Regions from separate parts of the Oceanobacillus sp. CF4.6 genome, predicted to be linked through region 3. Evidence: riboswitches for the same ligand, from Rfam matches in the RefSeq annotation. Region 3 holds a riboswitch; each other region holds the start of a gene.
The links. Region 3 has a riboswitch for lysine ahead of dapA (4-hydroxy-tetrahydrodipicolinate synthase). Riboswitches for the same ligand answer to the same signal wherever they lie in the genome.

Region 1 (3,218 bases), on a different contig from region 3:
GTACCAATTACATTTGTTAAGTATACATTTAGATCATCAGAAAACTGTTCCACACTTCCACTCAAATGTTCGGCAATCGCAATTCCTGCATCATTGCCGGAATTAATTACTAATCCCTGAATCAACTTCTTTAATGTAACTTGCTCTCCTTCTTCCAAAAAGACAGTAGTCCCTTCCACATTTCGGGCACTGGCATTGCTACTAACCGTTACAATATCTTCCAGGTCTCCGTTCTCAATTGCAAAAATGGCTGTAGCGATTTTAGTTACACTTGCTGGATACATACGTTCATTTGCATTTTTTTCAAAAAGTATTTGACCCGAATTTGCCTCTAGCAGAATAGCAGCCTCACTATGTATTGTCGGAGATCCTGGCGATTCACCATGGACTTTCAAAGCGTTTATCATATTAACTGCTAGTATAACCGTGATTAATAGAACGATTTTTTTCATTATAACTACTCCATCTAAGATTTTTAAAGTACGTTCTATTTTAGAATAAAGGTACGGAATAAATATGTAAATACGATTGAAAACTTGTAATAAACACCTAACATTCCAGGTAATATATGGTAGATTAAAGGTTACATATACTTCGTAAATTTATCCTTTTCTACCATTTTTCTAGTAAAATTCAAATTTGTTAATTAAATTTTCATACAATTTTAAATATTACTCTGGTATAATTATGTTATAACGCTATAATTAACAAAAAGGGGGAAAGAATGGATGAAAATATATAACCCTGCAGATATAGCTAACTTATTAGGGGTAAAGGAATCAACACTAAGGAAGTATAGTATTCTATTAGAAAATGCAGGTTATAAATTTAATAGGAATAATCAAAATCAACGATGGTACAATGAGAATGACGTTATTGCACTGCAGAAACTTGTAACGTTTAAAAATAGCGGCGATATGAGTCTTAAAGAGTGTGCAGAAGCTGTATGTTTATGGGTTAAAGGTGATGATGTATCACAGGAATTAACTGTTATAGATAACGTCACAGAACGTTATAACAACGATCTAACGGAATTAAAAGACATGGTTCATCATCAAAATGAATTATTGGAAAACTACAATAAAGAACTGCATATGCAAAATGAATTGATTAAGGAATTGGTACAGCGACTGAATCAGCAGCAGGATTATATAGAATTAAGACTGAAGGAACGTGACAAGATGTTAATGCAGACTATAAATGATCGACTCGAAACACAAAAACAAATTGCAGCGGCAAAAGAAGCTGAAGCGGAAGTACAACAAAAACAGGGTTTCTTTATCAGACTCTTCAAAAGATAAAGGTGCCTGTCACTCCCCGAATTTTGTCGAATACACTCCGCAACGCAGCATTATTTTCAAAATCAACGCTTGTAAGTTAATCAGAAATTTGATAACATTACTCTAAATTGAATAAACAAACCTTATCAGATCGGTGAGGTAGAGGCGCATTTAATATGAGTAACCAGTCGGAGGATGACATCTATGATGATTGATGAAAGGATTATTTGCCGAAGCGTAGTAAGGGTCAAGCTTATTATAGCTGGTATGTTTTTGAATAGGAAACTTACTGTCATGCAATGTAATTGTGCATGGAGAACTACTGATCGAAATGGAGGATAACGTATATTGTATAAACAATGGTAGGTTATTTTCTATCGTTGTTTTTTTGTGCACTTAAAAAGGTGTTTATACCTTGTGTACATAAAACACCTTCCCTCCATTCATTATGTTTTCTCCAAATATTTACGTAGAAAAACGCTATGTAAATCTAATTAACTACTACATATATGAGACAGTAACACTCCTATTTCATAACCAGATCATTCCCTTTAACTATCCCATTGTTTATTTCCCTAAATTATTTACCGAGGAGATAGTTACATCATGAAAAAAATCTTTACCAATGGACAATTTTATACTTTTAATCCAGTAAGGCCAACTGTGCAATCAGTTGTCGTAGAAAATGGCCGTTTTATAGATATGGGAGCAACCAAGGATATGCTCATCCAATGGGGAAACTCCGATATTGAAGTTATTAATCTGGAAGGGAATACGGTGACACCTGGATTGGTAGACAGTCACCTTCATATGTCCATGATTGCCACGAAATTTATCGATTTGGATTTAACAGGAATTACGACGAAACACGAAGCACTGAATCACATCCAAAATCAGGCAAAAACACTTCAACCAGGTGAATGGCTACTTGGTGGAGGATGGGATGAAAACCTCTTTACCGATGGAGGAATTCCTTTAATTCATGAACTTGATCATGTAGCTCCACACAACCCATTATATTTAACGCGAATCTGTGAACATGCCGCTATAGTTAATCGCAAAGCATTGGAAATATGTAATTACCATCCTACCATGACAGTACCCGTAGGTGGAAAGATCGTATTGGATGAATCGACAAATAAGCCAACAGGATTACTATTGGAATCTGCTTCCGATCTAATAACGCAGCATATTCCTGAAAAATCGTATGAAACGTTGAAAAATGCAATGAGGAAAGCAATCAACTTCGCTATGGAAAAAGGTCTAACAAGTGTTCATTCAAACGATCCCCTTTACTTAGGCGGTTTACGTCAAACGTATCAGATTTATGACGAATTACTGAACCAGGAGCATCTTGGATTACGTTCCAATCTTTTAATCAATCATGAATTTCTCGATGACTTAAGAGACCTAGGAATGTATGCGGGCTACGGAAATGAAACACTACAAATTGGTGCAGTAAAACTATTTGCAGATGGTGCATTTGGAAGAAGAACTGCTTTATTATCAGAGCCTTACAATGATGACCCAGGAAACTATGGTAAAGCTATGTTTGATCAGCATGCAATATATGACATCATCAAACGTGCACGTGAATTATCTATGCCGATAGCTGTTCATACAATAGGCGACCAAGCACTGGAAAATGTATTGGATATAATGGATCAGTTTCCTACCGTAACGCACCGGGACCGGCTGATTCACGTACAGGTGCTGCGTGAAGATTTAATTGAGCGTCTTGCACAACCAAGCAGAATTGCAGATATTCAACCACGATTTTTAGCGAGTGATTACCCATGGGTTGAGGAGAGGCTTGGGGAAAAACGAATGAAGCTTTCCTATGCTTGGAAAACGCTGCAGGAGGCCGGAGTAATATGTGCAGGAGGATCAGATTCACCTGTCGAACCAGTCGATCCATTAATGGGAATTCATGCTGCT
Region 2 (3,218 bases), on a different contig from region 3:
CACTGCTTGCTGATATTTTTGTTTCTGATAATTATGTCTTTCAGCATTCACTTAATGTAGCGATTTACTCTCTTGCAATAGGGGTTCAAATGGACTATTCAAAAAGTACGCTGTTGGAAATAGGTGTTGGTGCAATGCTACATGATGTCGGCAAGATCTTCATTGATCCTGAGATTTTACATAAACCGGATCGGCTGACAGACCAGGAATTTGAAATTATTAAAAGTCATACACAAATAGGCTATGACTATTTGCGAAAGCATTCGGGGATTTCCTCTGTAGTTGCCCATTGTGCCTATCAGCATCATGAGCGGCTGGATGGCTCAGGATATCCACGAGGCATTGAAGATAGAGATATGCTTCCATATGCAAAATTGATTGGTATCGCAGACGTTTTTGATGCTGTGACAAGTAATCGCGTTTATCGTGATGCAATGCTTCCACATGAAGGATTGGAGCTCCTTTATGCTGGTGCGATGCGTCTTTTTGATAAAGAGATGGTCGAAGCATTTAAGAAGAGCATTGCTGTCTATCCGGAAGGCTTGACAGTGGAGTTGAGTGATGGAAGGCAAGGTGTCGTTATCAGGCAAAACGAACAACTTTGTGACAGGCCCATAATTCGAATTATTCAGGAGAACGGCACAGAAGTTAAAGAAGTTTATGAAGTTAATTTGGGAAGTGTCGTGAATGTAACGATTACTTCTGTATTGACGAAGGATTAATCCGTATTTTTCTCCGTGCTTTTACTTATTCTAACCCCCTTAAAACAAGCATAAATTGTTTTGAGGGGGTTTTTTGGTTGAGACATAAGAAGCGTTATCGAAAGAAAAACTTTGCATCGCCTCCAAATAATTTTATTATGATGATTACGTTCATTATATTTGTATGCAGTGTTGGTCTTAGTATATGGATCATTGATAAGCGGGTTGAACCGGTCTTAATGGAAATTGCAGAAGTAAAAACGGATGAATTTGCAACGCGTGCGATTAATTCAGCAGTAAGATTTGCTGAAGAATACAGCTTTGATGAGGTATTGAATATTACCTATGATAATGAAGGCCATGTCGCAACATACAATTGGAATCCCTCTGTAGTCAGTGAAATAAATCGGGTGGCAACAGACCGCGTCGAAGAATTCTTTTTAAATGTAAACAGGGGTGATCCAATTACGTATGATTATTCCCTTCATGATCCCTATGAATATGAAGAAGGGGCAGAGGGCCGTGTAGAACAAGATCCGACATTGGTGGAAGTTCCACTAGGTCAGGTTACAGGAAATACAGTCCTGGCAAATTTAGGTCCTAAAATACCAATAAATCTCGGGTTAGTTGGAAGTGTAAGGACGAATATTATACGTGAAGAAGAGGAGTTTGGAATTAATGGTTCATGGGTTTCCCTTTATGTAGATGTCGAGGCTGATGTTCAAATAATTATTCCATTCACTACAGATGTGAAGACAGTCAATACCGAAATTTACATTGATGGTGGGGCAATTATGGGGAAAGTACCCGACTTCTATGGTGGTGATGGAGGTGGACCATCTATCTCTGTGCCAAAAGACGACTTGCAGAATGACTGAAAATCTTGTATAGTAAAATCATAATTGAATAAAAACCTTATCAGATCGGTGAGGTAGAGGCGCAAATAATATGAGTAATCAACCGGAGGAAGACAACAGTGATGGTTGGTAAAAGGATTATTTGCCGAAGTGTAATAAGGGTCAAACTTATTATTGCTGGTACATCTTTGAATAAAGGATGCACTGTCATGTAACGTATACGAATGTGCATGGAGAACTACTGATCGAAATGGAGGATAACGTATATTGTAAAACAATGATGGGTTATTTTCTGTCGTTGTTTTTTTGTGAGCAAAATTAATGATGTATGCTCGTACACCAAGCGTTTCGCAATCAATATGTCCAACTCCCACACATTCGATATTAACTAATGGAGGTAACATCATGGAAGGAACAATTTTATCACTTATTCCAGCACTGCTTATGTTGGTACTTGTCGTACTAACGAGGAAGGTATTGCTATCTTTAGGTGCAGGAATTATCGTTGGAGCTTTATTAATTCATGATTTTAATATTTTAGATTCCGTATCTGAAGTCTGGATGGTTTTTTATAATATCTTTGTTTCAGAAGGATCTTTAAATACAGGAAATCTGCTATTATTAGGATTTTTATTATTATTAGGTATGATGACTGCATTTCTCCAAGCATCAGGTGGCAGCAGGGCGTTTGGGGAATGGATGATGAAACGCGTCAAAACCCGTACTGGTGCGCAAGTAATGACCAGTGTTTTAGGCTTAATTATATTTATCGATGATTACTTTAATAGCTTGGCTGTTGGACAAGTTGCAAGACCATTAACAGATCGACATAAAATTTCTCGTGCAAAACTAGCTTATTTTATCGATTCTACCTCTGCACCCATCACAGTTATTTCGCCAATTTCAAGCTGGGGTGCATATATAATAGGTATACTAGGTGGATTGTTTGCTGCTAATGGCATAACGGATATTCAACCATTAACAGCATTTATCCAAATGATCCCACTTAATTTATATGCACTTTCTGCAGTATTGCTTGTATTCATGGTTGCCTATTTGAATATGGATATTGGTCCAATGCATAAACATGAAGAACGTGCCATTAAAACAGGAGCAGTATTGGATCCGGAACAGGATAAGGTACCTGGAGATTTAAGTAATACATTTTATCCGCATAAATCTGGTAAAATATACCATCTATTACTGCCGATTATTATATTAGTCGTTGGTACAGTCCTATCCATGGTTGTTACTGGTGCCAATGCAAGTGATAATGTAACGATATTAACCATCTTTGCTAATACAAATGTTAATTTATCACTGTTTATAGGTGGGGTTGCTGCTGTTGTAACATCATTCGCATTTCATGTTGGCTTAAGCATACCAAAGGCGAATGTAGGGAAAATCTTTTTTGAAGGTATTAAAACCATGCTTCCAGCCATTTATATTCTTGTTCTTGCCTGGATGATTGGTTCGATTATTGGAACACTTGAAACCGGTACGTATTTAGCAGAAATAGTGAGTGAAGCGTCCATCAGTTCATCAATGTTACCAGTTTTGTTCTTTATCATTGCTGGATTAATGGCTGTTTCAACTGGAACATCATGGGGAACATTCGGTATCATGTTACCAATCGCTGCTGAAGTTGCAGCCGTCTCTG
Region 3 (3,218 bases):
CGAATGTCAGCTGTTACTTCTCGATTAGACATCACCATTTCCGATAATTTTAAAAGGTGGTCATAAATATCGGAAAAATACTCTTTTCTTTCTTTAACCCCCTCTAAGTGTTGAGAATTCAGCATGCGATAAAGTAAATCACGCATAGGATTAAATGTATGTCTTAAGTTCAGTAGCGTGTGTCTGATATCAAAAAGCTCATTCATTAAAAGATCCATTGATTTATTTTGAGTATTGTCTTCTATTTTGTCTAATTCATCTTCTATTTTATAAATAAGCGGAAAATAATTATCAACAATCTTGTCCATGATTCTATATAGCACATAATAAGGTGCCCACTGAGAACTATTTTTCTCTGTTAAAAAAAGGTCTCACACATCTTCAACTTCTTTTGTCTGTTCTTGATGATATGAAACGATATAGTTATCTCCTATAAAAAAATTCAGCTCATCTTTTGAAACATCCTTGCTTCCTTCTCTTACCGTTTGCGTCACATAAAATGTGTAATCATCGTAATAGTCCAATTTTGGTCGTTGTAGTCTGTATACACAGTCTTCAATTGCAAGCGGATGAAAATGAAAAGTCTGTTCTAAATGATTGATTTCCACTTCAGTTGGACTGTTAAAATCAATCCAACACATTTTATACTCAGATAAATTTAGTTCATTTATGGAAACATTCCTTTTCAACTGCTGGTCATTAGTGATGCCACTTATTCGTATCATGTTGCTACTCCTTTATTCTTAAAGCCAGGATTAAAATATTCTTACAAGTTAGTTTAACATATCCTAATGAGAAAAAGGGAATAAGCATATGCGCTTATTCCCCTAAGTAATCAATATCCTGCTACTCTTTTTTCCTCGTAGATAGCAATGACTTTTGATAAAGATTCACGTTCCAAATCATTTAACGGTATGAGTGGCAAGCGTACACTTCCAACCGGCACACCGATTCGATTTAATGCTTCTTTTACTGGCGTTGGGCTCGGTGCTGCAAACATTGCATTCATCACAGGCAATATACGACGATGGATGGCGCCTGCTTCGGCGACTTCTCCTCTATTGAAATGCTCCATCATCTCCTGCATTTCGTTCCCGATGATATGGGAAGAAACAGATACGATCCCTGTACCACCGATAGCCAGCGTAGGCAGTGTTAGACTGTCTTCCCCACTGTACACACTAAAGTCTTCAGCCGTATTACTGATCAGTTCGGCTGTACGATCTAGGACTCCACTTGCTTCTTTTACAGAGACAATGTTTTTAATTTGAGATAATCGTATAATCGTATCCAAATCTAAGGAAGCAACACTTCTTCCTGGTATATTGTACAGCATGACAGGTAATGTTGTGCTTTCTGCGATTGTGCGGAAGTGCTGATACATACCTTCCTGTGACGGTTTATTGTAGTACGGAGTAACAAGCATAATTGCATCCACACCTGTTTTCTCCGCTTCTATTGTTAGTTCAATAGAGGCTTTTGTGTTATTTGATCCGGTGCCTGCAATGACTGGAACTCTCCCATCCACTACATCCACAACAAATGTAAATAATTTCAATTTCTCATCATGCGTTAATGTTGGCGATTCACCTGTTGTTCCCGCAACCACTAACCCATCTGAGCCATTTGCAATCAAGTAATTAACCAATCCTCTAGTAGCTTCGAAATCTACTTCTCCATATGGATCAAATGGAGTTACCATTGCTGTTAATACGTTACCGAAATTCATAACTGTTCACACCTTTTCTTTAATTTTTTGGATAGGTGTGGAGGACAAAAATAAAAAGCACCAACGAGAGCCCGCTGCTGCTTAGAACTTGGATTAGTTCTACGCTTGATAGCCCTCCATATAGTTCCCTATATGACAGTTCTGCATCTATTAAATAACAGAACCAACTTCAGGATGATGAGTTTCCTTCCGCTTCGGCAAATTCCCCTTTCCTTATGTATCCCCGGACCTCATTCTCCTAAACATAAGTACTAATGGTTTCTGCACCTCTATCCTTACTTTAAAAAGATCTAAAATAAGAAAGTATTTGATTGTTATTTGTATTATAACAAAAGTATCTAAGAATAAACAAGCTTTATCCATTTTTTTCTATAAAATTTTAATGCAGTTCCTTCGTATTTTCCAATATTCAAGTGGTATAATAAAAATTGATTCTTAAATAACACCTATCTGGAGGTAACATGCTTACATTTGAAAAAAAACTAGCAATTATTGAAGACTTTACAGAATTAGAGCGTCATGATGTATCACTAGGCCGTGTCAATTTTCATTTTGAAGAAAGTGTGATGGAAAAGAAGATTGTCGTCTATCATCTTCACCCAAACGGGAATGGATTTGTATATGCTGAACAAATAGATGAAAACTATGCGGTTGATTCTAAAGGAATGGTAAATATCCGTGACTTTACACCGGATGAACTGCGTAACATTATCAAACAATCCATTAAATCCCTCTCAGAATCAGAACCTTTTGAAGAGAGCTGGATTAATAACGAACTACAAATCCTTAAACTAATTCATGATTTTGACTTATGGAATATCTATGCAGGAGACTTATTGGATGGTACATACGCAACCTACAATGCCGCTGCTGATTATCTTCAGCAAGAAGGCTTCAGAAGGCTCGATGATGAAGATTTAGAATAGTAATCGAAAATGAACCTACTTTTTATAGAGGTTCATTTTTTATTCTCTTTTATGGAGTGAAAAGGAACCAGTCTTAAATGTGAGATTCCTTTGAACTCTTTACTAAAGCGATTTTACCCTTATTACGATCAAGAATTTTCTCCAGTATTTCTTCTACATACATCGAGAAAGCAGGATGTGTACGTTGTCTTGGCCTAGGCAAACGAATAGTCTGATCCAAGCTTATTTCTCCATTTTCAATTAATATGACTCGATCAGCGATAGCAACTGCCTCTTCCACATCATGTGTAACGAGAATCGATGTAAACTTCTTTTGTTTCCAAAGCGACTCAATGAGATCCTGCATCTCAATTCGAGTAAGTGCATCAAGTGCTCCGAGTGGTTCATCCAGTAGTAATAGTGAAGGATTATGAACTAAAGCCCTGGCTAAAGCGACACGTTGCTTCTGACCACCGGATAGTTTCGACGGCCAGTCGTTCATACGATCTTCCAATCCAACCTGATGTAAAGCTTCCATCGCTCTTACTTTGAAATCGCTTGGAAGACCGATACATACATTATCA

Region 1: it holds a riboswitch for lysine, as region 3 does, so the genes downstream of both, ACHABU_RS10060 (amidohydrolase) here and dapA (4-hydroxy-tetrahydrodipicolinate synthase) in region 3, are expected to answer to the same signal.
Region 2: it holds a riboswitch for lysine, as region 3 does, so the genes downstream of both, ACHABU_RS03910 (Na+/H+ antiporter NhaC family protein) here and dapA (4-hydroxy-tetrahydrodipicolinate synthase) in region 3, are expected to answer to the same signal.

The regions. Positions count from the first base shown of each region.
Region 1 is NZ_JBIMEX010000005.1:133,463-136,680, forward strand. Features, by position in the region: gene ACHABU_RS10050 (D-alanyl-D-alanine carboxypeptidase family protein) at 1-452, opposite strand, end outside; gene ACHABU_RS10055 (hypothetical protein) at 729-1,301, shown strand; lysine riboswitch at 1,433-1,610, shown strand; gene ACHABU_RS10060 (amidohydrolase) at 1,887-3,218, shown strand, end outside.
Region 2 is NZ_JBIMEX010000002.1:59,549-62,766, reverse strand. Features, by position in the region: gene ACHABU_RS03920 (HD-GYP domain-containing protein) at 1-722, shown strand, start outside; gene yunB (sporulation protein YunB) at 800-1,579, shown strand; lysine riboswitch at 1,626-1,807, shown strand; gene ACHABU_RS03910 (Na+/H+ antiporter NhaC family protein) at 1,964-3,218, shown strand, end outside.
Region 3 is NZ_JBIMEX010000001.1:5,254-8,471, reverse strand. Features, by position in the region: partial or broken gene corA (magnesium/cobalt transporter CorA) at 1-725, opposite strand, end outside; gene dapA (4-hydroxy-tetrahydrodipicolinate synthase) at 836-1,729, opposite strand; lysine riboswitch at 1,831-2,009, opposite strand; gene ACHABU_RS00040 (hypothetical protein) at 2,191-2,655, shown strand; gene ACHABU_RS00035 (ATP-binding cassette domain-containing protein) at 2,729-3,218, opposite strand, start outside.